2 regions of the Eubacterium album genome follow, and region 1 is predicted to be linked to the other one. Evidence: predicted binding sites of a transcription regulator. Region 1 holds the regulator's gene; the other holds the start of a gene.
What was found. The regulator NrdR, encoded in region 1, represses ribonucleotide reductase genes. The targets are predictions, from matches to a motif close to CACNANATNTNGTG.
Positions count from the first base shown of each region.

Region 2: a site for NrdR is predicted at 10,044-10,057, ahead of nrdD (anaerobic ribonucleoside-triphosphate reductase). Genes of this name have one in related genera too.

Region 1 covers NZ_JAODBU010000002.1:174,495-191,515, forward strand. Annotated here, with positions in the region: gene N5B56_RS00920 (glycosyl hydrolase) at 1-607, opposite strand, end outside; gene N5B56_RS00925 (single-stranded DNA-binding protein) at 899-1,528, opposite strand; gene N5B56_RS00930 (hypothetical protein) at 1,904-2,767, opposite strand; gene N5B56_RS00935 (D-2-hydroxyacid dehydrogenase) at 2,842-3,786, opposite strand; gene efp (elongation factor P) at 4,008-4,565, opposite strand; gene N5B56_RS00945 (hypothetical protein) at 4,705-5,853, opposite strand; gene aroD (type I 3-dehydroquinate dehydratase) at 6,097-7,359, opposite strand; gene N5B56_RS00955 (shikimate dehydrogenase) at 7,766-8,632, shown strand; gene N5B56_RS00960 (YqeG family HAD IIIA-type phosphatase) at 8,824-9,339, opposite strand; gene nrdR (transcriptional regulator NrdR) at 9,429-9,878, opposite strand; gene N5B56_RS00970 (PRC-barrel domain-containing protein) at 9,941-10,204, opposite strand; gene sigG (RNA polymerase sporulation sigma factor SigG) at 10,384-11,160, opposite strand; gene sigE (RNA polymerase sporulation sigma factor SigE) at 11,260-11,961, opposite strand; gene N5B56_RS00985 (sigma-E processing peptidase SpoIIGA) at 12,052-12,957, opposite strand; gene pdxT (pyridoxal 5'-phosphate synthase glutaminase subunit PdxT) at 13,124-13,696, opposite strand; gene pdxS (pyridoxal 5'-phosphate synthase lyase subunit PdxS) at 13,757-14,632, opposite strand; gene N5B56_RS01000 (hypothetical protein) at 14,868-16,166, opposite strand; gene N5B56_RS01005 (ATP-binding cassette domain-containing protein) at 16,154-17,021, opposite strand, start outside.
Region 2 covers NZ_JAODBU010000004.1:260,045-277,065, reverse strand. Annotated here, with positions in the region: gene N5B56_RS05745 (HAD family hydrolase) at 4-684, shown strand; gene trpS (tryptophan--tRNA ligase) at 908-1,990, opposite strand; gene N5B56_RS05735 (DMT family transporter) at 2,123-3,031, opposite strand; gene N5B56_RS05730 (hypothetical protein) at 3,106-4,365, opposite strand; gene N5B56_RS05725 (PTS sugar transporter subunit IIA) at 4,386-4,796, opposite strand; gene N5B56_RS05720 (PTS system mannose/fructose/sorbose family transporter subunit IID) at 4,897-5,703, opposite strand; gene N5B56_RS05715 (PTS mannose/fructose/sorbose/N-acetylgalactosamine transporter subunit IIC) at 5,690-6,463, opposite strand; gene N5B56_RS05710 (PTS sugar transporter subunit IIB) at 6,485-6,964, opposite strand; gene N5B56_RS05705 (Cof-type HAD-IIB family hydrolase) at 7,015-7,839, opposite strand; gene N5B56_RS05700 (PucR family transcriptional regulator) at 8,207-9,217, shown strand; gene N5B56_RS05695 (acyl-CoA thioesterase) at 9,408-9,893, shown strand; gene nrdD (anaerobic ribonucleoside-triphosphate reductase) at 10,292-12,418, shown strand; gene nrdG (anaerobic ribonucleoside-triphosphate reductase activating protein) at 12,505-13,047, shown strand; gene dut (dUTP diphosphatase) at 13,072-13,515, shown strand; gene spoIIP (stage II sporulation protein P) at 13,579-14,856, opposite strand; gene gpr (GPR endopeptidase) at 14,937-15,866, opposite strand; gene rpsT (30S ribosomal protein S20) at 16,080-16,343, shown strand; gene N5B56_RS05660 (DUF7402 domain-containing protein) at 16,510-17,021, opposite strand, start outside.

The DNA of each region.
Region 1 (17,021 bases):
CCTTTGGGACTAAAGCGCACTGCTCTGCAATGTATTTAAATAAATTTTCATCTTTTGTTCCATCCGGATCATCCTGATTTCTTCCCCAAATCATTGGTACAAAATCAACTCCATCATCAATTGAATTATTATAAGGTGTTGCCTGCCAATTGTAATACCATGATAAATTCATTTTTTTAAGTTCAACTGTTTTACTCATATCTTCGCCTAAAGCAATTCCTTTTTTAGATACAAAAAAGTTTCTTTCATTAGACTCTACTGTTTCACCTGAAGCTAAAACAGCCTCAACCTTTAATGTATGCTTTGCTATAGATGTTGTATAAACTTCTGCCATCTGTTCATTCTCACCATTAGCTTCTAATTCGACTGCTTTTTTTCCATCAAATACAATATTATAGCTTTCTGCATCTGTTACAGATGTATTAACTTTAACATTAATGTATCCTGCTCCTACGAGTTTGCCTTCAGTTGGTGTAATAACTGCCTCTTCTTTCCAGCTTGATATAGTGCTACTTTCTTCGTTTGCATCCGCACTTATCACTCCAGTCATTGACACTGTCATAACTGCAGCCATGGCAAATGCAACTCCCCTCTTAAAATTTCTCATGTTTTCCTCCTTTATATGCATACCATCTCTGATGGTATTTCTTCCACTCTATTGTCCGATTATTCTCTTATAAAGTCAACAACTTTTATGCATTTTTTACAATTTTGCTTATAATCAATCTTTTTTTTAGATGTTATTTTATTTTTTAGAATAATATGATTTATAATTTGTTGTATAAATAAATAATATCACTAATTTGTTTATTTGTTTGTGGCACCTTTGCAAGAAAAAACATCCCAAAACAAACTTTTCAGTCTGTTTTGGGATGTTTTTCTGCTTTTTTTAACGATTTTACTCGTCTACATATTCTAATTTGCTGACAGACACTTCATATGCTGTGTGCTTTTCGCTTTCATCTTCATTAATCTTCTTAATGTACTCTCTGCTTTGCACTCTTCCCCATATCTGAATGTGTCCACCCACTTCAAAAGCTGATGCATATCTTGCATTTCTGCCCCAGGCAATGCAAGGTATGTAATCTGATTTACCATACGGTCTGTTAACTGCAATAAGTAAATCTGCGATTTCTCTTCCAAGCGGTGTTTTTCTGTAAATTGGTGGTTTGCAAATAAATCCATCAAGGAAAATCTGATTTGTTCTGCCTGCATCAAGATTCTCTTCTACTTCTTCCCATTCTCTTACGAAAATAGAAAGCACCAATTTGTTTCTTGTCCCCTCATGTCTGTTGTAGGATCGAAACTGTCCTGATACTTCTACAAGTCTTCCTGTGTAATCCTGTGTTACATCAACAAGTCTCTCAGATACCATCAACGGAATAATATCCGTTAATTCACTAAGTCTGTCTACAGATACATCTACCATGTAGAATCCTTCTCCAAAAACTTCATGGCTGTATCTGAATTCAGATACAATCTCACCTACAATGCTAACGCGGTTGTTCTCAATAATCTTGTCGATCATGTGTGCTTCCCCCTTCTGTACCAACCTTTGGTTTCTTATTTCTTTTATCTCTATAATTATATTTCCTTTTTCCACTTTTATGTAAAAATGTGTTCGACCTTTTTCGACTTATATAATTTTTGTTTCAATTTTGTGCTCGTTTATCGTCGAATACTAGGGTTTCACTTCGAAATAATTACTATTATTTACTATAAAATCGATATTTTCTTTATTCATTTACACACAATTTTCTATTATATCTATTTTTTTGCCCCTAAATTTTTACCCCAAAGTCTCAACTTTGCCGTGAACTTTATCTTTTGTAATAATGACATTTCCTCTACTACAAAAAAATACCGACATTTGCAAACATCATTCACAAATGTCGGCACAATATTAATAACCAAGGTTCTTTAATGTCATTTTTGTTTCTGTCTTTAAAGCGCTGTTGATTGCACTTGAAGCTATGCTGCTTCTTAATTTCTTTACTGTTGCCTGTGGTTTATTCTTTGCTAACTTAACATCAGCAACTACTTCCTGATTCTGAATTGCTTTTATCTGAATCTTGTTTCCTGATGTCTGAATAGTACATACAAAATCTCCAACCTGTTTAAAGATTTTTCCATTTTTCTTTAAGTAATTGTAAAGAGCTATACCATTCTTCTTTTTGTCCTTTGTCACTTTAAGTTTCGCTTTAGACTTAACACATTTGAAGTTTGTAACCTTTACTGATGTACTAAAACTTGAATCAGCATCATTAGGAAGTACTTCTGAGAGTGCATAAATATCACCCTGTTCTTCTGTTCTGTCACCAAATTCTCCACCCATTCCATAATAAATGAATGTTGCATTAGCAGATGCTTTAAATGTTGCCTTGTAGTTTTCTGTTACGCCCGGCTGTAAGTGTAACCAGTCTGCATAAACTACTGTGTCCTGTGAATCTGTAACTTTAAAGAATACCCATTTTTCAGCCGTTGTAGTTGTTGCTTTAAAACTAAGAGTATACTTCTGTCCTTTCTTCACTGTGATGTCTCTGTGTGCCTGTGCTCCCCAAACACCGCCCCAGCCAATCGCATCCATATCAGCTGAGAAAGAACTTGCTGTTGCGCCTGACAAACTACCGTCAGCTCCTTCGTACCAATTTTCTCTCTGTCCAAAGTAGCCTTCAAATGTTGTACCTGCAAAACATGTTGCACACATAGCTACTGTTATAGTTGTTGCAACTATAGCAGCTGAAATTTTCCTGATAACCTTTCTCATTGGTTAATCCTCCTTAAATATAAGTATTTGTATCTTCTTTTAGAACTATAACTTATATCTAACACCCTTCGGTTCTATTTTATAACATTTACAGGGGCTCCTGCAACCCATTTTTTAATATTATTTTTTACAATTTCAACAAGTCTTGTCCTGGTTTCAACAGGTGCCCATGCTGAGTGAGGTGTAATAATTATATTATCTATATCAAGAATCTCTTCATGCTTTTCCATCGGCTCTACTGCTACTACATCAAGACCTGCTCCTGATATTTTCTTAGATTTAACAGCATCAATTAATGCCTGTTCATCAACTACTCCGCCTCGTGATGTATTTATAAACAGTGCTCCATCTTTCATTTTTTCAAAAAACTCTTTATTACACATCTTTTCTGAATCGCTATTTAATGGGCAATGAATAGAAACTATATCTGATTTTTCAAGCAGTTCATCCATTTCTACAAATCGGACGCTTTCATCTTTCTTAGGACTTCTGTTATACGCTAAGACCTTCATATCAAATGCCTGTGCAATTTTTGCAACTTTCTTTCCTATTGAACCATATCCTACAATTCCTAATGTTCTTCCATCCATTTCCTTCATTGGTTTAAATGGCGAAAATTTTTCGCTGTGTATCCACCCTCCGTCTTTAACAAATTTGTTATACTCTCCAACTTTATTGTAATGTTCAAGAATAAGAGCAAATACATGTTGTGCTACAGCATTTGTAGAATAACTTCCTGCATTACATACCGTTATATTTCTTTCATTTGTATATTCTATATCCACATTATTATATCCTGTAGCAAAAAGTCCTATATACTTTACATTCTTTGCATCCTTCAAAGTCATTCTGTTCATTATCGACTTATTACACAAAATAATTTCAGCATCCTTTATTCTTTCCGCTATCTGATTATATTTAGTATAATCATAAATTGTCACTTCACCAAATTCATCAAATACCGAAAAATCAATATCATCATTCGTTAAAGTTTTTGCGTCTAAAATTACTACTTTCATCAGCCCAATATCTCCTACTATTATATGTATTACCACTTCCATTAGTCAGTGGTCATTTGCCAAAGCATTTATGTAAAATTAACTTCATTCAATGTTTTTCTAAACATTGCTTTCATGTTAAAGACTTTCACCTATTAGAAACGTGCACCGCAAGGTGCACAACATAAAAAAAGAAGTTCCCAAACAGGAACTTCTTTTTATTTATTAATCCTAAAATCAGATTATACTCTTGAAAGGTATTCACCTGTTCTTGTATCAATCTTAATCTTTTCACCCTGATTAACGAATAATGGAACATATACTGTTGCTCCTGTTTCAACCACTGCAGGTTTTGTAGCACCTGTAGCTGTGTTTCCTTTAACACCAGGTTCAGATTCTGTAATCTCTAATTCTACGAAAAGAGGTGGTTCAATTGCAAATACATCACCATTGTGTGAGCAGATTGTAACCATTTCGTTTTCTTTAACAAACTTAAGTGCATCACCGATTGTTTCTTCTGATAATGCAATCTGTTCAAATGTTTCTGTATCCATAAAGTTATACAATCCACCATCTGCATATAAATACTGCATTGATTTTCTATCGATGTGAGCCTTAGGACATTTTTCAGTTGGTCTGAAAGTCTTTTCAACTACACCACCACTCTTGATATTTTTTAATTTTGTTCTAACGAACGCTGCGCCTTTACCTGGTTTTACATGCTGAAATTCGATAATCTGATAAATCTGTCCTTCAACTTCGATTGTAACACCATTTCTAAAATCGCCTGCTGCTATCATAATATTTCCTCCTAACAGTTCATTGTGTTTTACCACGCTACGTTTTATTTTATAATAATATTATTATTATTTCAACTATTTTTTACTACAGCAATTATTAAGCGTGCTATTTTTCTATTTATTATACTAGAAAAATGTATTATAAAACGTCAAATTCCATAGGAATATTTATTCCTTCTATTGTATGAATATATCTATAGTGTCCGGAATGTAGTCCTACATAATCCTGGAATATAGGAATACTAAAATATCCCGGTCTTAAATTTTCAATCAATATTATAATTTCCGGAAATCTTGCATCGTCACTCAATTCAATGTTCTTCCACTGATTATCCTCATATATTTCAAGTTTTCCCGGTTGAAGACTTCCCGGATATGTATTATCTTCATTACCTACAGCATAAACATAAAATGATAATTCATCATTCATATTTATTTGATTATTCTTTAATATACCAACAAATTTTGTATCATTTTCATATACATTAAAATTAACGATACATTCCTGTCCATTAACTTTATTGGTTAATCGATATTGCCCGATTGAAATATCATAGTAATTATTCAAATCTGCATTTCTAATCATCTCACTATCATTAACCTCATACATTGTATTCTGATACTCATTTTTCTTTTCGATGATTTCCCATTTTCCATCTATATATTTTTCCAATTTTTCTGTTTTATAATCTAGTGCTATCACTCCCTTGCCATTAGTCAATGAATATTTAATTATTAGATTATCCTTTAAAGTTATTTTATCGTTAACATATGACAATTTTATTTTTGTTTCATTTACAGGATTTTGATTATCGCCTTTTCCCGCTTCTCCATTTGTAGTTGTCTCTTCATTCTTATTATTTGCAGTATTCTGTGATGATGTTGTTTCACTATTTTGCGTTTTGTCCTGATTATTTATTATTTTTTCTGAATCTGTATTCTTTTTCTTGTTTTTATTAACAACATTAATAATAAATACTCTCTTCTTATTTTTATATTTTGCTATAATTTTTGTCTTGCCATTTTTTATTCCCTTTATTTTTAAAATATTATTTTTCTTACCTTTAATTTTTACTATTTTAACAATCTTTTTATTTTTAATTGTCCATTTTACTTTTACGCTTGGCTCTTTCACTTTTATAGTCTTTGTCTTATTAACTACGATATCAACTTTTTTTGTATCAGCATTTACATTAATAGTTCCAACTATACCTACAACACATATTACACATGCAATTACAATTTTTTTAATATAATTAATTGTAATTCTACTTCTTCCTTTAGTCATATAAATCTCCTTTCCAACTAAATTATTCGAACACTAATTTTATGATAACCATAACATATACTTCTATTTATATCTATATGTTTTAGTAACGAAAGTATTTTTTCAGATTATTTTTTCAGATTATTTTTTCAGATTATTTTTTCTTTAATATTTAAACCACTGTATTTTCATCACGTAAAAAATCCGACAGGCTAAACCTATCGGATTTTCATTTTCTTTCTAATACTATATCTTTATCCTATGCTAAAAACTTATACGCTCTAAAATCTCACCACAGATTTCAACTCTGCTTTTTCCATCTGTTGCTATAGAAACCTGAGCTGCCTTTTGATATCTTTTTTCTCTGTCAGCAATCATTTTTTCTATATATTCTACTGTCATATGATTATTCAAAAGTGGTCTGTCTTTATTTTCGCATATGCGGTCATAAATAGTTTTCGGTTCTGCCGTGAGAAGTACTGTTCTTCCGCCTTCTTTCATTATTTCTATATTTTCATCTTTAAGAACAACTCCACCACCGCATGATACTATTTTTCCTGCATTAATTTGCATCTCTTCTAAAGCTTTTGTTTCAAGTTTTCTAAAATATTCTTCCCCATTTTTTTCAAATATATCACTTATAGACATATTTTCCTGTTCTTCTATGTATTTATCAATATCAACAACCGGCATTCCTGTAATATAGCCTAACGCATTTGATATTGTAGTTTTTCCCGTGCCCATAAAGCCAATCATAAATATATTTTTATCTTTGATATCATCACAATTAATACCTAATATATTTCTAACCTGTTTAATTGTCATTTGTCCCGGTGCTGATGTATTTACACCTGCCGCAAATGTTATTACTGAGCCTGTTGTCTTTCCACATACTCTTGTTACTGCGCCTAATTCTCCCATTGACATTGTAACTATAGGTGCTATCATTTTTTCATTTGCCTCAATAGAACCATATACGAGTTCCTTAACATCCTCTTCGCAACTTGGCATTACTGCCATTTTACATATATCTGCTCCAAGTTCTTCCATCGTCATTAATGTTTCCACTATCTTTTCTCTTGACGGCGTTTCATTAAAATGATGATTTGAACCAATTACTTTTGCTCCCGCCTTATGTATTTCCTCTATCATATCTAAGGCAATTGAATCTTTAGAGTAGGCTTCTACATCTATTAATTCAGCCAGTCCTGTCTTAGCTACCTGAACATTCAAATCATAATAACTGTTGTTTGAGATAAATTTTTTTCCACCTTCGCCATCTGTTCTGAAAGTAAAGATTAATGGTATATCTTTAATTACCTCACGCAAATCTATCAGCATATTCTCCACTTCATCAATATAAACGCTGTCAAAGAAATCACATCTCCATTCGATTATATCCGGATTCATCTCCACAACTTTTTTTGCCTGTTCTATCACTTCATCGTGATTTTCGCCTACTATCGGTACGCACACTTTGGGGTGACCGTCGCTAAGTTCAAGGTTTCCGACCTTAATTTGTTTCATTTTTCTTCTAATTCCTTTTTCGGAATTATTCCTCCTTTTACATTATTTGCCATCTGTTTAAATTACGGCATTTGACGTACATTATAACATATATGATTTTTATATAAAAGAGCAAAAATGTCTAAATGACATTTGCATAACTAACTAAAACTTTCTAAATGCTGTTTGTTATTGAAGTTATTTTACATTTACACGCAGTAATAGTGTATATCATTTAGAAAAATACCCGGCATTTATTAAAACCCACTTCCATTTGTTTTCAAATTTATGTATCATAATATATGGTGTTGAATTAATTCAGCATATATCAACTAAATTAGAATTATAAAAGTATCCAACAATAACCGTAATAAAGTTTATTGAACAAAAATATACCGGCTCAAATAATTACAACGGAGGTACTACAATGGAAAATATAAATATTACAGGGTCAACAAAACTTACAGGACTTCTTGGCAGTCCTGTTGCACATAGCAAATCACCCGCAATGCACAATGAAGCCTTTCGACTTTTAGGTTTAGATTATGTATATTTATGCTTTGATGTGGATGAAAATAATATGGAATCAGCAGTTGAAGGTCTACGAACATTAGGAGTTGCCGGATTCAACTGTACAATGCCTGACAAAATAAAAATGTGGGAATTATGTGATGATTTATCTCTTGCAGCAAAGTTAATAGGTGCTGTAAACACAGTTGTTAATCAAGACGGAAAATTTATTGGTCACAATACTGACGGAATTGGATATATGCAATCTGTTAAGGATGCCGGATTTGATATAATTGGAGGTAAAATGACATTAATGGGTGCCGGTGGTGCTGCATCTTCAATTCTTGTTCAGGCTGCAATAGATGGCGTGAAAGAAATCGATGTTTACAACAGACCCGGAACTAATTTTGATAAAGCTCAGATTTTAATTGACAAGTTGAATAAAGTTACTTCAGCTAAAGTTTCTCTCTATGATTTAAATGACGAAACTTCTTTAAAGAAGTCATTGGATTCAAGCACAATTTTAACTAACGGAACTTCTCTTGGTATGGCGCCAAATACCTACTCTTGTGTTATTAAAGACAGTTCCTTTTTACATCCTGAATTAATTGTTTCTGATATTGTTTATAACCCACTCGAAACAAAACTTATGAAAATGAGTAAAGAAATAGGTTGCCCTGTATTCAATGGTTTATATATGCTTTTATATCAGGGGGCTGAAGCCTTTAAGCTTTGGACAGGGAAAGAAATGCCTGTTAATGAAATCAAATCAAAGTTTTTTTAGAAATATTATCAATTAATTTTGAACAATAAATTTTAAAATGAATTATTTTATTCATTACGGATGATATAATTTTTTCAATATCATCCGTAATTTTTTTATTATTCAATAAAACAAATCTCACATTTTCAATATTTATATAATTTAGGGTTGTATAATCAATTTATCAGACTCATATAAACTTATGATTTATACTATTTACTCATATCGGTTTTAGACATTTTCTTTTTCCAACGCCATAAAATAAATTTTTCAGGAATTCTTTTTAAAACTATTTGAATTTCTTCTTTTTTATCGATTTTTTTAACCATCACACTCTGGATTCCTGTTCTGTTTGCGCCATACACATCTGTGAATATCTGGTCGCCTACAAATATTGTAGAATCTACATCTGTGTGCATTAATTCCATCGCTTTTTTATAGTTCCTAGTTGAAGGTTTATGTGCATCAAATATGTATTTTGACTTAACTGCATAAGCGAATGGCTCAACTCTTGGTTCCTGGTTATTTGAAATAAGACACGTATCAAGTCCTATTTTTCTTAATTTTTCAAAAAATTCAATACTCTTATCTGTAGCGGGATGTCCATGAGGAACTAATGTATTGTCAATATCAAATATCACTCCTCTTATCCCCTGTTTATAATACATGTCAAAATCTATATCTTCTACAGAATTTACATATTCATTTGGGTAAAATCTTTCAAGCATATTTTTCTCCTGCGTTCTATCTTTACTTAACTATGTTTCCACATCATCCAGATGCTCTAATTTAAAATATTTCTACATCATAAGATGCACTAATTTAAAAACTTCTTTAACTCATCCATAAATGTATTTACATCTTTAAATTCTCTATATACAGAAGCAAATCTTACATATGCAACCTGGTCTAATTCTTTTATTTTATCCATAACGATTTCACCGATCTCATTACTTGAAATCTCTTTTTCTTCTTTATTAAATATCTCTGCCTCTATTTCTTCAACCGTAGATACTATCTGATCATAAGATACAGGTCTTTTATGACATGAACGTACAATTCCCCTCTCTATCTTGCTTCTATCATAAGGTTCTCTGTTATCATCCTTCTTTATAACGATAAGCGGTATTGTTTCTACTTTTTCATATGTAGTAAAACGCTTACCACATACCTCACATTGTCTTCGGCGTCTGATAGAATTATTCTCTTCTGCCGGTCTTGAATCAATTACCTTTGTATTTTCTTCTCCACAAAATGGACACTTCATATTCTGCCTCCTAATACTTAATTCCAGTCATAAATTGATTATAAAAAGAATTAGTTATCTGGTCAAGACGTTTTGTACTTATGCTTTACATCATCTAAGTCTACACTAACCAAAATAATATCATCCCCAATCTGCTTTACACATTTTACAGGAATTATATATTCAAAATCGCTACATATAAGATTACAGAATTTTGTAGGCCCGGGCACAATCAGTGCTTCTATACATCCTGTGCAAATATCAAATTCCAAGTCTTCTACCGAGCCTATCATTTTACAGTCACAACAATTAATTACTTCTTTCTGTTTTAACTCACATATTCTCATTTTTGCTCTGCAGTCTTTTTTTTATTTTATGAGAAAAATTTATATTTTATGATTATATCTTATATAGTGTTTTATTATTTTAACTGATATATTATTTTGTATTTCCATGTCATCTATTTTTTTATCATTATTACATATATTGCCTTACATTTTTATCCCATATAGCGTTTTATCACTCCTTATCGCATATAATGCTTCATTGCCTTTATCGCATTTTTTTCAAGTCTGCTTACCTGTGCCTGAGAAATTCCTATTTCATCAGCTATTTCCATTTGTGTTTTTCCCTTAAAAAATCTTAAGTCTATTATTTCTTTTTCTCTTTCCGGTAGCCCTTTAATTGCTTCAGCAAGAGCTATTCTATCTACCCATTTTTCTTCTTTATTTTTTTTATCACTTATCTGGTCCATCACATACAAAGTATCTCCTCCCTGGTCATATACCGGGTCAAATAAAGATACCGGACTTTGTATTGCATCTAAGGCATATATAACTTCTTCAGATGTAGCTCCAATTTCTTTGGATATTTCACTTATGGTTGGTTCTTTATTGCTTGTCTTCATTATACGCTCTTTAGCATAAATAGCTTTATACGCTGTATCTTTTATCGACCTGCTTACTCTGATTGATGCATTATCTCTTAAAAATCTCTTTAGTTCTCCTGCAATCATAGGTACTGCATAAGTTGAAAACTTTACATTTAATGTGTCATCAAAATTGTCAACTGCTTTTATAAGTCCAACGCATCCAATCTGAAACAAATCATCCATATTTTCATTGCTTCCCGAAAATCTCTGAATAATACTTAGCACAAGTCTCAAATTCCCCTGAATGTACCTTTCCCTTGCTTCTTTGTTTCCTTTTTTTATCTCTTTAAAAAGTTCAGTTTTTTCTTCATTTGTCAGTAACGGTAATTGTGTCGTGTTTACTCCACTTATTTCCACTTTAAAAAGAGCCATATTTTCCTCCAAATCATTCAATTACTTCTTATCAACAAACAAATATTTGTCAATTTGTATTACATTTAAATGATTAACAAAAACACGGCTCTTTATACATTATTCATATTTTACAATTTCTTTTTTAAGTCGATTCATTATCTTTTTTTCTAATCTTGATATGTACGATTGTGATATTCCAAGAAAATCTGCGACTTCCTTCTGTGTCATCTCCTCCCCATCTTTATTATTTAGTCCAAATCTCATTTCCACTATTGATTTTTCACGTTTATTTAATTTTTCAATTGCTTTTTTTAACAGACTTTTCTCCACTTCATTTTCAAGTCCTCTTGATATAACGTCCTCATCTGTTCCAAGAATGTCCGAAAGCAAAAGTTCATTACCATCCCAGTCAACATTTAAAGGCTCATCTATAGATACTTCAAGTTTTGTTTTATTGTTTCTTCTCAAATACATTAGTATTTCATTTTCAATACAACGTGATGCATATGTAGCAAGTTTTATGTTTTTATCTGTCTTAAACGTATTTATTCCTTTAATAAGACCAATTGTTCCTATTGATATCAAATCTTCTACGCCTACCCCTGTATTATCAAATTTTTTTGCTATGTATACAACCAGTCTCAAATTATGTTCTATCAACATTCTTCTTGCTGATTCATCATTTTCATTTATTAATTTTTCTAGCTGTTTCGCCTCTTCTTCACCCTCAAGTGGAGCCGGAAGCACATCCGGTCCTCCGATATAATGTACTTCATTAGACTCATCTGAAAGTATCCATCTGGTAAGCACAGGAATCACATTTAAATTTTTAAGCAATTTTTCTCTCCTCTCTTTTATTTTTAATTGTGGACATGCATTGCAATTTCGCAATCATCTATTTACTTTGTTTCAAAATTGTGAGCGTGTATTACAATTCTCGCAATCGCCTATTTGTTTTTGATTTGTTTCACTATTATGTAGAATAAATTCAGAATTTAAAAGCATCTGATATTTTTTATCGTTATTAAACATTCCTTTATAAATTCCTAATACCGGATTTGAAATTTTCAAATTAATGTCTCTATTTTTAATTTCCATATAATCAACAGTAATTCCCGTCAATATTCCATTTTGACTTCCAACTGATTTGAATGGAATAAGAAAACATTTCTCATTTCCGGTTAAAATTTGTTTTATTACATTGTATTGCAAAACAGATACCGGTCTGCCTTTGTACGGTTCTCTTAAACTATTTCCTGTATCTTCTAAAGCGACTGTTTCTATCTTTGAATCGCCATTTACAATTCGTACATTATACAGATTTTTGCGGATCTTGAGTTTGTTTAGCATTTGATAAACTGCCACCTTCATTAACAGACATCCAATTACTATTCCAAACATCAGCATTAGTACATTTAATTTTTTGTGTTCCTGTGTTTTTGCCTGTGCCACTGTTTTCCCCCAAAAACTATAGCTGCTAAGCATTGATACCACCCCATTCAACACAAAAGTAACACAATATACAACAGTCAGCATTTTTATTCCAGATAACTTTCTGTTATTAAACGCAATTCCGGTCATTATGTATGGGACAACCAGCCATGTAAATAATATTTGCAACACTCCGTATTTTACTTTAAGCACTAATATTATTACACTGTAAGTTGCTCCAAATAAAGCTGCGATAACACATCTGATTGCTGTTCGTACCTCTATTTTTCCTTTAAAGTTAAGTATCTGTTTTGCAACAACTAAAATAATAAAATCCATTAGAAAGTTTATTGCAAAATACACGTCTACATATATTACATGCATCCTTCACCTCCAAATGGTAAAGCCATTATATACTTAAATCCCCGAAAAATTTGTCGAACTCTCGTGTAATAAAAAAATACATTTACAAAAAATGTAAATGTATTTTTCTTAAAACGTAAAATCTGATTTCATGACATCTTTAATCTTTAATAAATAAAAGTAAATTTTATTTATTATTTATTATCATATCTACGAAATATTTATGTATTTTATCACTCTCATTTAATTCAGGATGAAATGACATTGCTAACATATTATTGTATTTTACGGCTACAATTTTTTCATTTACCACAGCCATAATTTCTGTGCCACATTTAACTGCTTCCACATATGGAGCCCTGATAAATGTCATTGGGACCTTTCCTATCCCCTTCATTTCTTCTTCCGTATAAAAGCTGCCTAATTGTCTTCCATAAGCATTTCTCTTTACTTTTACAGGCAACAGTCCTAAATGAACTTTATCATCATTTGCTATTTCTTCAGCTAAAAGTATCATTCCTGCACATGTTGCAAGTACCGGAAGTCCTTTTTTTATTTTATTTTTTATTTCGTCTTCCATTCCAAGTTCTTTGATTAATTTACCCTGAACTGTACTCTCTCCCCCTGGAAGTATAATGCCATCAAATTCTTTATCCAAATCTTCTTTTTTACGAAGTTCAATGCATTCTACCCCTAACTTTTCAAGCATTTTTTCATGTTCTATAAATGCGCCCTGCACTGCAAGTACTGCAACTTTCATTGTATGCCTCCTTACATTTTAGTATCAGATATAATCTAAAATTTACATTTTAAAATTATATTATTCTCCTCTTTTTGCCATTAAAAGTTCAATTTCCTGCTCGTTAATTCCAACCATGGCCTCACCTAAATCTTCTGATAATTCAGCAAGCATTTCATAATCATTGTAGTTTGTTACAGCCTTTACTATAGCCTGAGCACGTTTCTTAGGATTTCCTGATTTAAATATACCTGATCCTACAAATACACCTTCTGCTCCTAACTGCATCATTAAAGCTGCATCTGCAGGAGTTGCAACTCCACCTGCTGCAAAGTTAACAACCGGAAGTCTGTGATTTTCATGAACATATAATACTAAATCATATGGAACTCTTAATTCTTTTGCTACTTCGTATAATTCATCTTCTCTCATTGATCCGATTCTGGCAATTTCCTGATTCATCATTCTCATATGACGCACTGCCTGAACAACATCACCTGTTCCAGGTTCTCCTTTTGTTCTAATCATTGAAGCACCTTCATTGATTCTTCTTAAAGCTTCTCCTAAATCCTTTGCGCCACATACGAATGGAACATTAAATTTTGTCTTATCAATATGGAATACATCATCTGCCGGTGATAACACTTCACTTTCATCTATGTAATCGATTTCAATTGCTTCTAAAATCTGAGCTTCAGCAAAATGACCGATTCTGCACTTTGCCATGACAGGAATTGAAACTGCTTCCTGAATTCCTTTAATCATTGCAGGGTCACTCATTCTTGCTACACCGCCTGCTGCTCTAATATCTGCCGGAATTCTTTCAAGTGCCATTACCGCACATGCTCCTGCTTCTTCTGCTATCTTTGCCTGTTCCGGTGTTGTAACATCCATAATTACTCCACCCTTTAACATCTGTGCTAATTCCTTATTAAGTTCATATCTTTTATTTGCCATTTTTGCTCTCCTTATAATACCTTTATTTGTATTTATTTTTAGGATTACAAACGCGTCTGTAAATTCAACCTATTCTCTTTTATATTTAGGCTTCTAATTTGATATATCTTTTTTACTTTTACATAATACAAAAAAACTGATACTGTCTAAATATCCATTTTAGCATTTTTAGACAATACCAGTTTTTTATATTTATTCATTTGTATTAATTATGCTTATTATCATGACTTATATTTTAATCCCATCCTACACTTTCTTCCTGAACTATATATTTTTTTGGAATATGCACATTTACCTCATAACTTGACAAATAGTAATTTTCCACATCAGTATTGTACCCAACATTACTATTGTCAAATCTATTCGTAAAACTACCTAAAAATACATCTTTAGACAACACTAAATACAGTTTATTTTGCTGTTTGCTTTCTATATGCATCTTATGATTCTTTATATATACATTAAATTCCATATTTTCATATATATCCTTAATATAATCGCTATGTATTTCCGGTGCATGCCTTACTATTTCTACATACGGTTCAGTTTCTCCATCTTCCAGTGCTGAAATTGAATAACCATGTATCATCATTTGACTTTCAATATCAGCATCCATATCAATTTTTTCACCATCTGAAATATTCAATGGATATCTTACAGTTTCTACAGAATCATCAACATAATCATCAACATAATCAACAACATTTTGTTCACTAACATATGATGTACCCATAACTGCTGCCATTAGTGTAATTGCTAATAGCACCGCACTAATTACTTTATTTCCATTTTTACTGTCTTTTATGTTTATTTCTAACAATAACCCTGCACTAAAGCAAACAACTGATGTAATTAATATTTTACATATGTACACCCATATATTATTTTCAAAACAATAGAAATTAACAACTGTCTTTGCCATATCAAAAATAATATTATTTCTTTGCCAAATAAAAATTGATACAAATAGTACAACCATCACAATAGAAGCTGCTATACTTTTCCTAAACACTGTACTTACAAACTGCATAATACATGTGACGAAAACTATCCACATTAGTCCCATAACAAAAAACAACAATACATTTTTTACAACCATTTCATTAACAACAACTAATTTATCATTATATTGCTCTATTAATTTTGCCAGACCATATCCTAACACCATATTTAATGTGCATTGTAAAATCCATATTATTCCAACTGTATTCATTGTTAGAAAATGAGATAAATATATTGTTTTACTGTTACACGGATAATTATTTACGTAGTCTTTATAAAAAGAATTAAAATATGTCATTACTACTATAAATATAATAGATGCAATAATTGCATATTGTCCATCAATTCCCATGTAATCAAATATTATGTCCCCTTTTTCATTATTAAAGTAAGAAAATAAAAGACTCAAAACCCAATCAATTTCCATAAAAAACGTTACCGGTATAATAATCATCATAACCTGCTTTATTCTATACATTTTGAGTCGCAATTTATACAAATCAAATATATTTTTACGCTCTATTTTTCCCATAATTTTTCCAAATCCTCTCCTAAATTTACCGTTGTTCTATACATATAGAATTCTTCTGCTGTCAATCTTTCAGCAATAAGTCCCTTATCCTTAATCTCTTCCATAACAGTTTTATTGTAATCTTCTTCCACAACAGCAATATTATTAGTCTCGCATAATTGTTTAAAAATAACTTTCTTATCTTTTACAAATTCAGTTACCTGCTGTCTTGTTCCTTTTACCTTAAATGCTTTATGTTTCATTTCATCTACATCGCCATTATAAAGAATCTGTCCAGCCCCAATCATACATATATTTGCAAGTATATTTTCCATCTCTGATAGCAAATGACTTGAAATTAATATTGTTCTTGGATATTCTATATAATCACGTAATATAATATCGTATATCTGTTTTCTTCTTACAGAATCCGCTCCCGATACAGGTTCATCTAAAATTGTAATTTCTGCTCTTGAAGCAATTGCACATATAAAATTAAATATTGTTGTCTGACCTTTCGACAAACGTCCTATCCTTTTGTTCTGTTCTATATCAAAAACATCCATTAACTTATTTGCAAAATTAATATCAAAATTCTTATACATTAATTTATGATATTGAAGTATATCTTTTAACTTTGATCTGCTCTCAGTATTATAAGTGCTTGATGCATAGATTATTTTATTAGCAGTCTCAATGTCAGTTGCCGGATCCCTGTCATCAATTAATACACTTCCTTCATCGGGACTGAGTTTTCCTGCTATAAGCTTCATCAATGTTGTCTTTCCTTCACCATTTCTTCCAACTATTCCAACTATTTGTCCCGGTGCTATGCTAACATTTAAACCATTGAATATCTTTTTACTTTTATATCCA
Region 2 (17,021 bases), on a different contig from region 1:
TATATGATTATTTGTAAAAATAGAGAACTAAAGACCAAAACTAAACTTGTTATTTTTGATATGGACGGGCTGCTTTTTGATACGGAAAAGTTGTTTATGGAAACTCAGGCTCCTATATTAGAAAAATACGGTTATAAACAAAGAAAAGAAAATTATGTAAAAACATTAGGTATTGCCGGAGAGAATCTCAAACGTACTCTTTATGATATTTACGGTTCTGATTATCCTGATGAGATAATCTCTAGCGAGACCCGAAAACAGGTGAATTATATAATTGAAAAAAACGGAGTTCAGATTAAGCCCGGAATAAAAGAGCTTTTGCAGGCTCTATTTGCTGCAAACATTCCATGTGTAGTTGCTTCATCCACTAAAACTGAAATTGTATTAAAATATTTAAAGCGTGCAGGAATTGATAAATATTTTAGTTTCGTTATTGGTGGTGACAAAGTTAACGAATCTAAACCAAACCCTGAAATTTTTCTTAAAGCATGGAAATCAGTAGATGTTTCCTTAGAAGCTGCTCTTATATTGGAGGATTCTGAAAATGGTTTATTAGCTTCAAAGAATGCAAATATTCCTTCTATTTGCATACCTGACTTAAAATATCCTGAACCTGAGTACGAATCCATTCCCGCATATATTGTAGAAACTGGATTAGATGTTATTGATATTTTGGGAATTTAAATGAGTTTTATTTTTGAGATTTAAATAACTTTACTTGAAGAATTTGACCAACTTTATTATTAAACTTTAAATAACTTTTATTTCGGAGAATTTAAACAGCTTTATAACTCAGATATGAAATTTTTGTTCACTTTAATTTAAAACAAAAACCACATCTTTACCTATTTTCTTTTAGTTAACTTTAAAAATAGTATATCTGATGTGGTTTTTATATTTCTAAATCTTATTTATATTTTTTAATCTGTTCACTTAAAAATTCAGGATCTTCAAAATAATCAATCTTCATTGCATGTTTAACTTCGCTTAAAGTCTGTGCTGCTCTTTCCTGTGCAACTTCTGTTCCTTTTTTAAGGATTTCGTATACACCTTCGATGTCTTTTTCGTATTCTTTTCTACGTGCTCTGATTGGAGAAAGCTCTTCCTGGATAACATTGTTAAGGAACTTCTTAACCTTAACATCCCCAAGTCCACCTCTCTGATAATGAGCTTTTAATTCATCAAGGTTTGCATATTCAGGAAGATATTCTGCAAAATGTCCTTCATTTGAAAATGCATCCAAATATGTGAATACTGTATTTCCTTCAATCTTACCCGGATCTTCGATACGGATATGATCAGGGTCTGTAAACATAGACATTACTTTCTTCTTAACTTCCTTCTCATCTTCTGAAATATAGATACAATTTCCAAGAGACTTACTCATCTTAGCCTTTCCATCAATTCCCGGAAGTCTTAAGCATGCCTTATTGTCAGGAAGGAGAATCTGTGGTTCTACAAGTGTCTCACCGTATACTGAGTTAAACTTGTGAACAATCTCTCTTGTCTGTTCAAGCATCGGCATCTGGTCTTCACCAACAGGAACTGTTGTTGCCTTAAATGCTGTAATATCTGAAGCCTGACTGATTGGATATGTGAAAAATCCAGTAGGAATACTTGTTTCGAAATTACGCATCTGAATTTCTGATTTTACAGTAGGATTTCTCTGCAATCTAGATACTGTAACCAAATTCATATAATAAAATGTTAATTCTGTTAATTCTGTAACTGCTGACTGTACAAATATATTAGACTTAGCAGGATCAATTCCTACTGACAAATAATCAAGTGCAACTTCCATGATATTGTCTCTAATCTTTGCCGGATTATCTGCATTATCAGTTAATGCCTGTGCATCTGCAATCATAATAAAAATATCATCAAATTCACCTGAGTTCTGTAACTCTACTCGTCTTTTTAATGAACCTACATAATGTCCTACATGAAGTTTTCCTGTTGGACGGTCACCTGTTAAAATAATTTTTCCCATAACTACTATTTCCTATCTTCTATATCATTTTAATTTTATAAATTACTGTTTTTCCTCAAACACTAACATTTTCACATTATACCACAAATACTCTTTATGGGAAAGTTTCTAAAATATATTTCATACTGTGTTTCAAAAATACCTATTTTTTCTTTCAATATTTATTTTTTTCTTTTCTTTGACAGGCAAAACAACTAGGATTGTTGAAAAAAGAATTAAAAATATTCCCATTCCAAGTTTCCATGTCATTTCCTCTTTAAAAACAATCAATCCAATTATTACTCCTGTCAATGGTTCAAATGTACTCAGCAATGATGCAGTTAACGCACCACATAAAAAAGCACCTTTTTGAAATAATACCAATGCTATAACTGTTGCAAAAAATGCCAAACATATTTCTGCTAAAAATTCCTGCATGCTTCCTATAAATCTGAGTTTTCCAATAAATGCAGAAAATATTCCTGTCTCTATAGCAGCAAAAAAGCATAACCAAAAAGATATTAACATTACAGATTCACCCTTTAATTTAGATTTTTCCAATAATATAACATATAGTGAATATACTATTCCTGAAATTACAGCTAAAGCCATTCCTTTTACTCCAGCCTGCTTTTCCGGAGAATATAACATTATTATTCCCACTACGCACACTATAGCACACAAAACCTGTTTTTTTTCCATATTTGTTTTAAAAACTATAGCCATAATAATCATAACAGAAATAGGATAAGTAAAATGCAATGACGTTGCCAATCCTGAGTCTATGTAATTGTATGAAATATATAATAAAATTGGGGTAACTCCATATAAAATAGATAATCCCAATATTTTAATTAATTTGTCTTTACTTAACAGTATTTTTTTATTATAGAATCCTTTTATGATTATTGCCATAAATATACTCGCCCATAAAAATCTCCAAAATACAACCGAATAAGCATTACTACCACTTTTATACGCCATTTTTGTTAAAAAAGGCATTGTTCCAAAAAGAATTGCCGACGCAATTATATAGAGTTGTCCTTTCCAACTTTTTAACATTTTTTCCCTCTCTAACATAAAATATTAGACTCCGAAGTTTTCTATTTCTCCGGAGTCCATACACACAAAACTACTTACTTATATCTTTTCTTAATTAATTCAACCAAATCCTCCGTTATTTTTTCTGGTTCTCCCTGTCTAAATTTAGTGCTTCTTCCTTCATAGCATGTTTCGTATTCCTCTGACCTAACCATATATCCAACCATTCCATTTGTATATCCCCATATTATACAATATTTGGCTTTACTGGCTGCTTTTATTTGCAATCCGAAACATGAAAACAATTCAGCAGGTATCTGACATATCTCCAAATCTCCCAATCTTATTATCGATGCATCAAATTCATTTTTTACGTGTTTTTCATTATACTGTTGTTTTAAAAAAGTTAAACCACTTATTAATAGCTTTCTCTGATCAAAGTCTTTTTCAATTTTTAACTTTGCCACATCCTCACTTATTTCTTTTTTCAAATTTTCCATAGTGTCATTACTTTTGTCGAATTCGTCTAAATAATGATACTTATCTATTTTGATATCAGAAAATAATACCGGTTTATAGTCTCCTGCCATTCTCAATTGTGCAATTATTGCATCCCCTAATCTTTTAATCTCATCAAATCCAGCTTTTTTTCTATATTGTCTGTTTCCCATATCGCCACTTGCTCCTTGCATCATAAGTGGCGAAACACCCCATTCTTTCTCTATTGTCCTACTTAAATATCCAATAATGTCTGTTGTCAATTCAACACTCATTGGATCATTTACAGTTGCGTGACACGCTATGTTAAAACACCCTGCCACAATATTACCATTTTTATCAACAAACTTAATTTCTAATATATTTTTATCTTCAATACCTCCCTTGCCGTTTCGATTTCCATATAAACCATCGATAACTGTATTTCTAACGTAAGGTGTAACCTGTGTAAATCCTTTATTAAAGCACTCACTAACTGCTTCTTCAAACTTTTTGACTAAAAATTCCCTATATCCCGGAACAACTTTTACTTCATCCATTCCAAATGCATTTTCTTCTAATGTTTCAGGACCTGTATGGGTGTGAATTGTACCTATTATTATATTCTCATATGGTACATTGTACATCTTCTGTACAGATTTTCTCATAGTATCCGCTAATCTAAAATCTATTTCTATTATATCTATTTCTCCCCATACCATTAACTTGTTATTAATTTTGAATACTATTACAGTACACTCAAAACAATCATGAACTTTATTTGTTTTTTCGCTTCTCAAAGGATTTCCACTTACGAAGCATGGTAAGTAAGGTCCTGTGGGTGTGATTTTAACTGTACTTGTTGATACTAAAATCATAATAATTTCCTTTCTTAATTTTATTCATCTTCTTCATTCGCATCCGAACTTATTTCATTCACAAATTGTATTGTTTCTCTTGCTAATTTAACAGAGTTTGATAACTGCTCTTTGTTTATACATTCTTCAGGTAGTAACACAAGTTCCATTGCAAGAGGTGCATTTATACCTGTAATCAAAAATATATTTTCATTAACGTATGGGATAAATTTTTGATTTACACTTCCTGCTAAGACATCTGTCATTACAACGACCTTATCTTCTTTTGAAAATTTATCAAAGACTTTTTTAATTTCCTCTTCAATATTATAATTTTCCGTTACATAAGCCGAAATAGCATATACGTTTTCATTTACGGATGTTAAAAATTCTACTGTTTCCTTTAACCCATCTGCCATTCTATAATGTGATGCAAAAATATATCTAACCATAATTCCTCTCTCAACCTAAAAAATATTATCTTTTTCTAAAGGAAATTTCCCACAAAGAAATATACCTATTTCAATGTGTAGAAATTTCCCATTAGATATGTTATGCCAACAGTCCAGTTGCAGCACCTATACACCCAATAACTAATAAGCCTAAAATTATATATGTCAATTTAACGCCTTTTTTCAGCAATTTATAAACCACTACTGTTAAAGCCAACGGTAACATACAAGGTAATATTGCATCTAAAATATCTGTTTGTATATTCATAGACACATCTCCGTACTTAAACTTTAGCCCTGTTGTCATTGTTACTACACTTGGAATCATTGCTCCTACTACAAACAATCCTAAAATCGAAGCACATTCAGTAAAAGCATTTAACTTATTACCTATTGCTGAAATAAAGCTTGCTCCTAACTTATATCCATAATTCCACCACGATAGTCTCCAAATATAGAACACAACATATAATGTACACCATATAATTAATCCTATAGGGTTACCTTTAGTTCCCATATAACCGGCTATAGAACCAAATATTGTAGGTAATAATATCCATCCTAAAGAATCACCTACTCCAGCTAAAGGTCCCATTAGTCCTACTTTAAGTGACTGAACTGCATCCAAAGCCTCAAGTCCGTCTTTATCTTCCATTGCTAATCCAGCACCTAAAAGCAATCCATGAAAATATGGCATTGTATTATAATACTTAAACTGATTCATCATTGCCTTCTGATAATCATCATCATCAGGATAAATTTTTCTTAGTGCCTTTGCCTCTGCAAATGCTACTGCACCTCCAAGCTGTGTTTCATAATTAAACAGATTTACATTAATCCATGATCTTAATGCACAACGTCTTAAATCTTTTTTAGTCAATACTGGTGTTCTATCACTCATCTTCATCGAACCCTCCTTCCACAGAAACTGTTTCAGTTGTCGAAACAGCCTGTCTCTTGTAATACTCGTATGCTACTGCTGCACCTACAATAGCCACAGGCAATACACTCAAATTCATATATGCAACCAGCACAAAGCCAATTGCTACAAAGCCTATGTATTTCTTCGTAGGCATATATGTAAGTAACATTCCAATACCAATAACAGGTAACATTCCACATGCTATTGTTAATCCCCCTGTAAACCATTTTGGCATTGAATTAACTATAAAATCTGTTACATTTTCACCAAACGCTAAAATAATAAGTGTTGGTAAAGCTGCACTTAAGAAAAATAAAACAGGTCCTAAGTAAAGAATCCTCTCCATTTTTTTAAATTTATTTTCCATACAATATTTCTGTGCTTTTCTCACAACAAATCCATTAAGAATTTTTGCAATTACATCCATTTGCACTCCTAATGCTCCAGCTGCTATACCTACTGCAATTCCCACTGACATATCCTGCCCCGTGTGAATTGTAAGTGCAGTTGCAACTACCGCTGCCATTCCATAATTAGGAACACTTGAGCCACCAATTGCTGCCACACCAAGTGACATCAACTGTATACTTGCGCCAACTATCAAAGCAGTCTTCGGATCACCCATAACAGCACCTACCAGCACTGCATAAAACATATAATTGTCTGTTATAATCTGAGGACCATAGTTGTCTAAATACTGTAATCCTGCTATTACTGCCGCTGCGATTACAAATCCTATTGCCATTGTTTTTTCCTCCTACTTTCTTTATATTAATTTTTCCAACGGTTCAGGTTTATCATTTGGAACATACTGAACTAAAACTCTCGTGCCTTTTTCCATGATTTTTTTAAAGACAGATTCATCCTTTTTTTTCACATAAGCCCTTTTACTTACTTTTATACTTTCTGTATTTTCAGGCACTTCTGTTCCACCTAAAATTAGCGTTCCAATCTCATTTCCGTCCTCAATCAAATCTAAAATTATCTGCGGATCATTACATACAACAAAGACTTTCTGCCCATTGTATTTACCATTTTTAAAATTGGTATATGCAGTTTCTCTATTGATAATTGATAAAGAAACCCCCGACGGTTTTCCTATTCGCATTGCCTCCTTTAGCATTGGCGTATTAGCCGTTTTGTCATCAATTACCATAACTCTGTTTGCACCGGACTTTGGTGTCCACTGAGAAGCTACTATTCCATGTAACAATCTGTTGTCTAATCTTGCTAATGAAATTCCCATAATTTTCTCCTTTCCTGCTTTTAGTTTTTTTATTTTTAAATACATTCGTATCAACGAATTTCTCTATAAATATCCATAAGAAACTTTCCTACACCATCATTATTATTTTCTGTAATAACATACTTTGCACACTTTTTAACCTCATCTAAAGCATTTCCCATTGCCACTGGAATTCCTGCATAATTAAGCATTGATATGTCACTTTCGCTATCTCCAATTGCAACTACGCTTTTCCTATTAATTCCCAACTGTTCACATAACCACCCTAAAGCTATACCCTTACTAGTTTTTTTTGAACATGCTTCAACAGCCAATATGTTAGACTGCATAATTATTATTTTCTTATACTTATTCTTCAACCTCTTAATTTTTTTCACATCGCCAGGGCTGTTAAGTAATGTTCCTATTTTTTCAGGAATAATATTTTTCTCCATTATAATATCTATCAAACTTTCTTCATTCACACCTGATACTTCAAAAAATTCAGCAAACGTATTCAGTAAAAAATTTGTTATATTTTTTGTTGAATAATAAATTTTTTCGTTACTTACAAAATATGTAAATATTTGATATCTTTCCAATTCTTTTATTAAATCAATTGATTCAAATAAATCCATTGAAACTACTCTTAGATTTTTCTGTTTAACGCAATCTTTTATAATTCCACCATTCTCTCCAATAAAATATCTGATTCCAATTGGTTCAAGTTTCTTCTGAACAATATCATCATTTGACATCCTTCCGGATGTTGGCACAATGTATATACCTTTACTTATAATTTTCTCCATAACACGCATACTTTCAGGGGAAATCTTTTTGTTGTCATTTAATAGCGTGCCATCTAAATCTAATGCTATTAATTCTATTTTCTGCATGCAACCTCCTTATAATATGTTTTCACCTTCTTTTTAGTATATTCAAATATTAACACACAATTTCTGCATTTTATAGCATATAAAGCATAATATCATACTTTATTTTTGTGCTTACAGCACAATTTTATTGTGTTATAATGTATAATTATGAATACATTTTCGTGTATTAATCTGGCAAATCCGATTTTCTTCCCTAATGATTTAAAGGCAAAAAAGTCATAAAGTCTTTATCATAAAAAGAAATATATCTGATAATTAGGTTCTTTTATAACAATACCAAACTTAAAGACATATCATAAACTGCTATTTTATGCAGATTATGATATGTCACAAGCGCCTAATAAATACTTAAAAAGGAGATATTATCATGTCACTGACACTTGAATATTTTTATCAAAAAACAAGCACCAAATATAATTTAAAATTATTGACTACTTCTGTGAATCTTAATAAAGAAATAACTTGGGTATACCTTTTAGACGATATAAATAACAGTTCTTTTGTAAGAGGTGGAGAACTAATTATCACAACCGGTCTAACTACTAAATGCACTCAGAAACTAGACCATCTAATAAACGCGGCTTACATCAAAGGTTCCTGTGGTTTACTAATCAATACTGGTATGTATATTAAAGATGTTCCCTCTCGAATAATCGAATTTGGGGAAAAAAATAATTTTCCTATTTTTTCAATGCCATGGGACACTCATATAGCTGATATAATGCAGGAATATTGTAACGAAATTATTTCCGAGCAAAAAGTTGTTTTGCAAAAAAACAGTGTATTTCTAAGAAGTATTTTACGTTCTTCTTTAAAAGAAGATATACAGATTCTTAATCAATTCATAGGCTTTAGAGTTGTTGCCAGTAAAATACCTTTAACCATTCTACATTTTGCACAAATTGAACTTGATAATATTCATTATTATATTTGTTCCACTAATAGCATTATTTCTACCGATTGTAATATAGGCTTAAGTAATCATATTGAATCAATTGATTCAATGTACCAATACTATATGCAAGCCTATAAGGCTTTAAAAGTTTCATTTATAAAAGGACAAAATCTAATGCATTTTTCTGACATTGGACTTTACGACATATCTCTTTCTATTGATGACAAGTATGTTTGTGAATATGCCCATAAACTGCTTTCACCATTAAATGATAGTGAACTCTTAAATACTTTTCGTGTATATCTAGAATGTAATGGAAGCGTTAATTTAGTTGCTAATAAACTTTTTGTTCACAGAAATACAATTAATTATCGCATTCATCAGATAAAGGAGCAGTTATGCTTAGATTTAGACATACCTGAAAACAGATTAAAATATCTTCTTGCACTCTACATATGCGATTGTGATAATATTAACTTTTAATAATTATCTGCATAATTTAAATTTAACCTGAATTATTCGCAGAACAGACAGTATCTGAACTGACAATTGAACCATGAATATGAAAATTAATCCTTGCAGCCACTTTTACGGCATAGTCACGAATAATTCAGTATTAACAGTATTAACAATATTAATGATTAATTAACTATACAAAGGAGCGTGTTTATATATGAATAGAAAAAATATTAATGGAAAAACAGTTTCTTTTTCAAGGACTGAGCAGGTACATGTAATAAAGCCATGTGATTTAAATGGTGGCGGTCGTTTATTTGGTGGAGCATTACTTTCCATGCTTGATGAAATTGCCGGAATTGTTGCAAAGCGCCATTCCGGTTGCAATAATGTAACAACTGCTGCAATCGACCATTTAGACTTTAAAGATGGAGCCTATGTAAATGATTTGCTGGTAATTATCGGTTATGTAACATATACCGGAAACACTTCAATGGAAGTTCGCATAGATACTTATGTTGAAAATAATGAAGGAATGCGTCACCCTATTAACAGAGCTTTCTTTGTAATGGTTGCAATGGGCGCTAATAACAGACCAACAAAAGTTCCACCGCTTATCATTGAAAATGAATTTCAGCAGGCCGAGTGGGACTGTGCCCTTAAACGAAAAGAAAACCGAATCAAGATGAAGAATGATTTTTAATTTCATTCACATATGCAATATATTTTTCTCTTTAAATTTATAATTGCATTCAAATAAAATATATTTCACTTAATTAAATTAATTTATTTTTCACTTGACAATTTTTTATTTTCTGTTCCATCCCATTATTAAAGGCTCTCTTTTCTCAAACACTATATATTGTGTTTTTGTTTTTTAATTTTCGCAATATTTTGTAGACATTCGTTTAGCTTAGTGCTATAATCTAATGCATGCGAAAGAGTTAAACACCTTACTTGATTATCATAGTTTAACACATCGCTTTTTTATTGCCTAAAAACACAATGTATTTAATTGTGTTTAATATAGAACAGCATTATTATCGTATTTTTAATGCTGTATACATGATATATGAAAAGAAAGAAGGAACGAAAAAAATGATAAGTGTTATTAAACGTGACGGTCATAGAGCTACTTATGATCGTAACAAAATTGTATCAGCTATTCAGAAGGCGAACACAGAAGTCGACCAGGAAGAAAGAATTAGTGAGGAACAGATTTATAATATATTAGCTTCTATTGAAAACCGTGGTTTTGATGAGATGGCAGTTGAAGATATTCAGGATATTATTGAACAGAAGCTTATGGCCGAGAAGAAATTTGTTCTTGCAAAAACATACATCATTTATCGTTATACAAGAGAACTTGTTAGAAAAGCCAATACTACTGATGATTCTATTCTTGCATTAATTGGTAATACTAATAAGGATGTTATGGAAGAGAATTCAAATAAGAACGCTGTAGTTGCATCAACTCAGCGTGACTTAATTGCCGGTGAAGTTTCAAGGGATTTAACAAGAAGAGTTTTACTTCCTGAAAAGATTTCTAAAGCTCACGATGAAGGAATTCTTCATTTCCATGATTCAGACTATTATTTGCAACCTATTTTTAACTGCTGCTTAATCAATATAGGAGATATGCTTGATAACGGAACTGTTATCAACGGAAAATTAATTGAAAGTCCTAAGAGTTTTCAGGTTGCATGTACTGTAATGACTCAGATTATTGCAAGCGTTGCAAGCAGTCAGTACGGTGGACAGTCTGTAGACATTAAGCATTTAGGAAAATACCTTCGTAAAAGCCGTGAAAAATATACAAGAAATTATCTTTCAAAATATGGTGATAAGGTTGACCCTGAGACATTAGAATCATTTGTAAATGACAGACTTTATGATGAATTAAAGTCAGGTGTTCAGACAATCCAGTATCAGATTAATACTTTAATGACAACTAACGGTCAGTCACCATTTGTTACTCTTTTCTTAAACATCGATGAAAATGATGAATATGTAGATGAAGTAGCAATGATTGTTGAAGAGATTTTAAGACAGCGTTATGAGGGAATTAAAAATGAACAGGGTGTTTACGTTACTCCTGCTTTCCCTAAACTTATATATGTTTTAGATGAACATAACTGCTTAAAGGGTGGCAAATACGACTACATTACTAAGATGGCTGTTAAATGTTCTTCTAAGAGAATGTATCCTGACTATATTTCAGCTAAGAAAATGCGTGAAAATTACGAAGGACAGGTATTCTCATGTATGGGTTGCCGTTCTTTCCTTTCTCCTTGGAAAGATGAAAATGGTAATTACAAATGGGAAGGTCGTTTCAACCAGGGTGTTGTAAGTATTAATCTTCCACAGATTGGTATTATTTCAGGACAGGATGAAGAAAAATTCTGGCCACTTCTTGAAGAGAGATTATCTCTTTGCTTTGAAGCACTTATGTGCAGACATCATGCATTAGAAGGTACACTTTCTAACGTCAGCCCAATTCATTGGCAGTATGGTGCTATTGCAAGACTTGGTAAAAATGAACCTATTGATAAATTATTACACGATGGTTATTCAACTATTTCTCTTGGTTACATTGGTTTATATGAAGTAACTAAATTAGTTAAAGGAGTTAGCCATACAGACCCTAAGGGACTTGATTTTGCATTGCGTGTTATGAAACGTTTAAGAGCTGCTTGTGATTCATGGAAAGAAAACACAGGTATTGCATTTGGTTTATACGGAACACCTGCTGAATCATTATGTTATAGATTTGCAAGAATTGATAAAGAAAAATTTGGCGATATCAAGGATGTTACAGATAAGGGTTATTATACTAATTCTTACCATGTTGATGTTCGTGAAAAGATTGATGCTTTCAGCAAATTTACTTTTGAAAGTCAGTTCCAGTCTATTTCTTCAGGTGGTGCTATTTCATATGTTGAAATACCTAACATGCGTAACAACCTTGAAGCTCTTGAAGAATTAGTTAAATTTATATACGATAACATACAGTACGCTGAATTTAACACTAAATCAGATTATTGTCATGTATGCGGATATGACGGAGAAATTATTATTAATGATGATGGCGAATGGGAATGCCCACAGTGTCACAACAAAGATCATTCTAAAATGAATGTAACAAGAAGAACTTGCGGTTATTTAGGTGAGAACTTCTGGAATGTTGGTAAGACAAAAGAAATTAAAGCACGAGTTTTACATTTATAGTAACATATATTTCCTACAGGGCCTTTGCAATTAATTTGGCGAAGGCCCATTTTAATGTATTATTTCAATAAATTTGGAGGTTGCTTATGAATTACGCAGATATTAAGCGTTATGATGTTGCTAACGGTCCCGGAGTAAGAGTTTCCGTGTTTGTTAGTGGCTGTACTCACAGATGTCCCGGTTGTTTTAACGAAGAAGCTTGGGACTTTAACTTTGGAAAACCTTTTACACAGGAAACAATTGATTATATAATAGATTTGCTTAAACCTGATTTCTACAAAGGTATTACGTTTCTTGGTGGTGAACCTTTAGAACACGTAAATCAGCAGGGGCTTCTTCCTCTTGCAAGAAAGATTCGTGAAGTATATCCTGAAAAATCAATTTGGTGTTTTACAGGATATGATTTTGAAAAAGATGTACTCGGTCGAATGATTAATGAATGGCCTGAAACTAAAGAACTTCTTTCTTACATAGATGTTTTAGTTGATGGTGAATTTATCGAAGCTCAAAAAGACTTATCTTTAGTATTTAAAGGTTCAGCTAATCAAAGACATATATTAGTTCAGGAATCAATGAAATCCGGCTCTCTTGTATTATGGGAAAAACCGGAATATATTACTAACTTTTAATATTCATTATGAAAGGATTTAACTATGACAGCAAATATTAATATTAAGAAACTTAAAGATTCAGCAGTCATTCCAACATACGGCTCTGAATGGGCTGCCGGAGCTGATTTGTATGCATGCCTTGATACACCGGCAACAATTCTTCCAGGAAATACTGTTTTCATTCCAACAGGTATCGCTCTTGAAATTCCTGTAGGTTATGCAGGACTTATTTATGCCCGCAGTGGTCTTTCCTGCAAACAAGGTTTGGCTCCTGCAAACAAAGTAGGTGTTATTGACGCTGACTATCGTGGTGAAATTATTGTTGCTCTTCATAATCATGGTGATTCTGCAAAAACTGTAGAACCCGGCGATAGAATTGCTCAAATGGTCATCACTCCATTTTTAACAGCTAACTTTATCGAAACAGATGAATTAAATGATACTGTTCGTGGTGAAGGTGGTTTTGGTTCCAGCGGAAAAAACTAAATAAAATAACGCTAAGTTATATGGCATCTTCAATTTTTATACAAAAATCGAAGATGCCATTCTTTATTCTCCCCGCATTACTTTATCTATCAGTACAGCAAGAGGTTCTGCTGCATTTACGGCCTCCTGATATGTATTTGTCTGAGCGCCAATTTCAATAAGCATACACTGTCTGCACACTCCAAGGTTATATTCATATGCATTAATGTAATTTCGTCGTGTAAAATCAGGATAATAAGCTTCCGCAGCTAATTTCATCTGGAGCGTAAGTGCTAGATTTTCAAATAAATAATCATTATGCAAATAGCTTATATCTCCACTTTCCTTAAATCTTGACATTCCATTTAAAAACATTATTTTAGCTGTTGGTTTTCCATTTATTTCTGTCACAAGATGGGTATTGTCATTTACGCCATCCCTATGTATATCCAACACCAAAGATATTGAAGGATTGTCTTTTAATATCTTTTTTACACCTTTTTCAGACTGGGTATAGGCTTCATTTCTATCAAGTACGCCATTTACAATATCATATGTTGTTTTATCGTGGATTACATTGTATCCAAATTGTTTTGATAATACTTTTTCCAATCTGTTTCCCACACCTATGATGGTTGTATTTTTATCCTCTGAATTACTATTTGAAAATGTCTCCATGGAATGTGTATGATAAATTAATATCTGAGGCTTTTTATTATTTCCTTTTATTTTAAATTTTTCGCTTAACGCCTTATCAAGTGGCATATCACTTTCTCTTATTGTAGTAGCTGCTGTAACAGTGTAAAATCTTTCAATGACTTTTTTAAACGAGCCTAAATTATCCTTTGTATATTTTGTGCCTGTCATTTTAGGTATTGGAACTAATTCTTTCTTCGCTTCTTCTACTTTTGTCTGTGGTTGTGTAGTTGTCTCTTCCACGGTTTCTAGTTGCGTCGTTTCCGGTTGTTCAGTTGCATTAACTTTATCATAAATTAACTGCACAACCTGTTTATATCCCGGATCATTTGTATCATAAGAATATTCACTTCCATTTATATACTCTGTTACTACCGATTCTAAAATTTGTTTCTTCATTTCTTCTGACAAATCGCCATGATTCTCCATATATATCATATACTGCGTTAATATGCTTGTATTTTCAATAATTTCTCCCACAAGAAAATTGGCTGTCTGCACGGCAGCCTCATTAATATTTCCTTTTGCTTTGTCTTTAACAATTGTATTAATGCATTTACTTGCTATATATATACTCAATACTATAATCAGTACTGACACAATTACCTGAAATGTCTTTTCTTTTACATTTAATCGCCATCCGTTTACATGTATTCCCTGCTGCACGCTATCACCTCAACATTTTGTATTGATTAGCAGTATAATGGTAAAAACCTTTATCCACACAATCATTATATGCAGCATGTTTATAATCTATTTATTGAATTTGCAATTATGGTACTTAGATTGTCTACAATTTCATCGACGTCTTTCGGCGTAACAAACATCTGTCCTATATCCTCTGTCATAATTTCTGCAAATAACTGATATTTTTCTTCAACAGTAAAATCCTCAAACACTTTTTGAAGACAGTTATTTTCCATATTCTGCGACAATAGATATATCAACTTATCCATCGTATCATTAACAATCGTAACACTATGCACAACCATAGGAACACCTATTGCTATTACTGTGCATCCAAGATTTTCCCTATTTAACCCCTCTCTATTATTTCCTATTCCTGAACCCGGTATAATTCCTGTGTCAGTAAGCTGAATTGTAGTTGTAACACGTGAAATATTTCTTGCAGCAAGTGAATCAATCGCTATTATCAAATCAGGCTTCATTTCATCTACTATACCCTTTACTATTGAGAATGTTTCCATTCCTGTCTGTGCAAGGACTCCCGGTGAAATACAATATATGTTTTTTCTTATTTGAACTAATGAGGCAGTTCTTGGTCCTATTGCATCAGGTGTAGCCTGAGCATTTCCTAATCCTACTATTAAAATAGCTTCAGGTCTTTTGTCTTTTCCGATATTTGCGTTAATTAAATGTCCTATATTTTTCAATAATTCGTCTGAAATTTTTTTCTGGTTATATTTATCATCTTCTTTGGCATACTTTGTTTCTATAGTAATATAATGCCCTTTTGGCTTTCCCATGACTTTAGCACCTTTTTCAGTTTTAATATTTACAAGAGTTGTTGTCATTTTAAGTTCATCATTATACTTTTTCTTTAACTCAACTCCATCTATCTCAACATTATCTTTAAATTTTTCACGTTCTTCTAAAGCTAAATCTGTATATATATCCACTCTATCTTCTCTATTTTTAAATCCTTTAAACTTCATATTATTCACCTTCACATTTTTTATTTATTTTGTGCAAATAATTGTAATTTATTATTCAAAAATATATTGACATTACATGCTCAATATCATAGAATACTAGTTGATGTCTGTGTCATACGTCCGCAAATCCAATGGCACAGATGGTGAAACTATTTAATTCCTAATCTCTCTCAAGGGAATTAAGAAACTTATTATTTCACGGAGGTGGACACAATGGCTAACATTAAGTCAGCAAAGAAAAGAATTCTTGTTAATCAGACAAGATATGAAAGAAACAAATCAGTTAAATCTGCAATCAAGACAGCTACTAAGAAAGTAGAAGCTGCTGTAGCTAACAAAGACAAAGAAACAGCTCAGGCAGAATTAATTAAGGCAATCAAGCTTATTGAAACAGCTGGTTCAAAGGGAGTATTCCACAAGAACAACGTTGCTAGAAAAGTTTCAAGATTAACAAAAGCAGTTAACTCAATTGCTTAATTATTAATAAAAAGAAGCTGTGGCTCTATTTATTAGAGTTACAGCTTCTTTTTTAATTCATACTTTTTTTACTTTCTTATACAACAAAGCTGCCTCTTTAATGAGACAGCTCTGTATTTATTAATATTTTTTAATTAACTATTATTAGGTTTTGTAATTATTAGTTCTATTTACTTCTAATTTTTATAACCTTACTGTATTTTCCGTATACTTTCTTTCCGTTTACAATTACATATGCACGTACTTTTATATAGTATACTTTGTTACTCTTAATCTTTGTAAGAACTTTCTTAGTCTTGTTATTCTTATTTACGTTAACTTTTGAAGCTTTCTTAAATTTCTTATTTGTTGCGTAACTAATTTCATAACCTTTTGCTTTCTTGTTCTTCTTCCATGTTACAGTAACTTTTGTCTTCTTAGCAGAAATTTTAACTTTCTTAACTTTTGCAGGTGATTTTACAGATGAACCATCAGTTAATGTTCCTGTTGTTACTTCCTGGTTTGATGAACCTGTTGTAGTAACATCCGGTTTCTTAGTAGTTGTTTCTTCTGTCTTTTTAGTTGTAGTTTCTTCTACCTTAGTTATTGTAGATTCTTCTACGTTACCTGTAGTTGTTTCTTCTACATCACCTGTAGTTGTTTCTTCTACATCACCTGTAGTTGTTTCTTCCGGTGTTG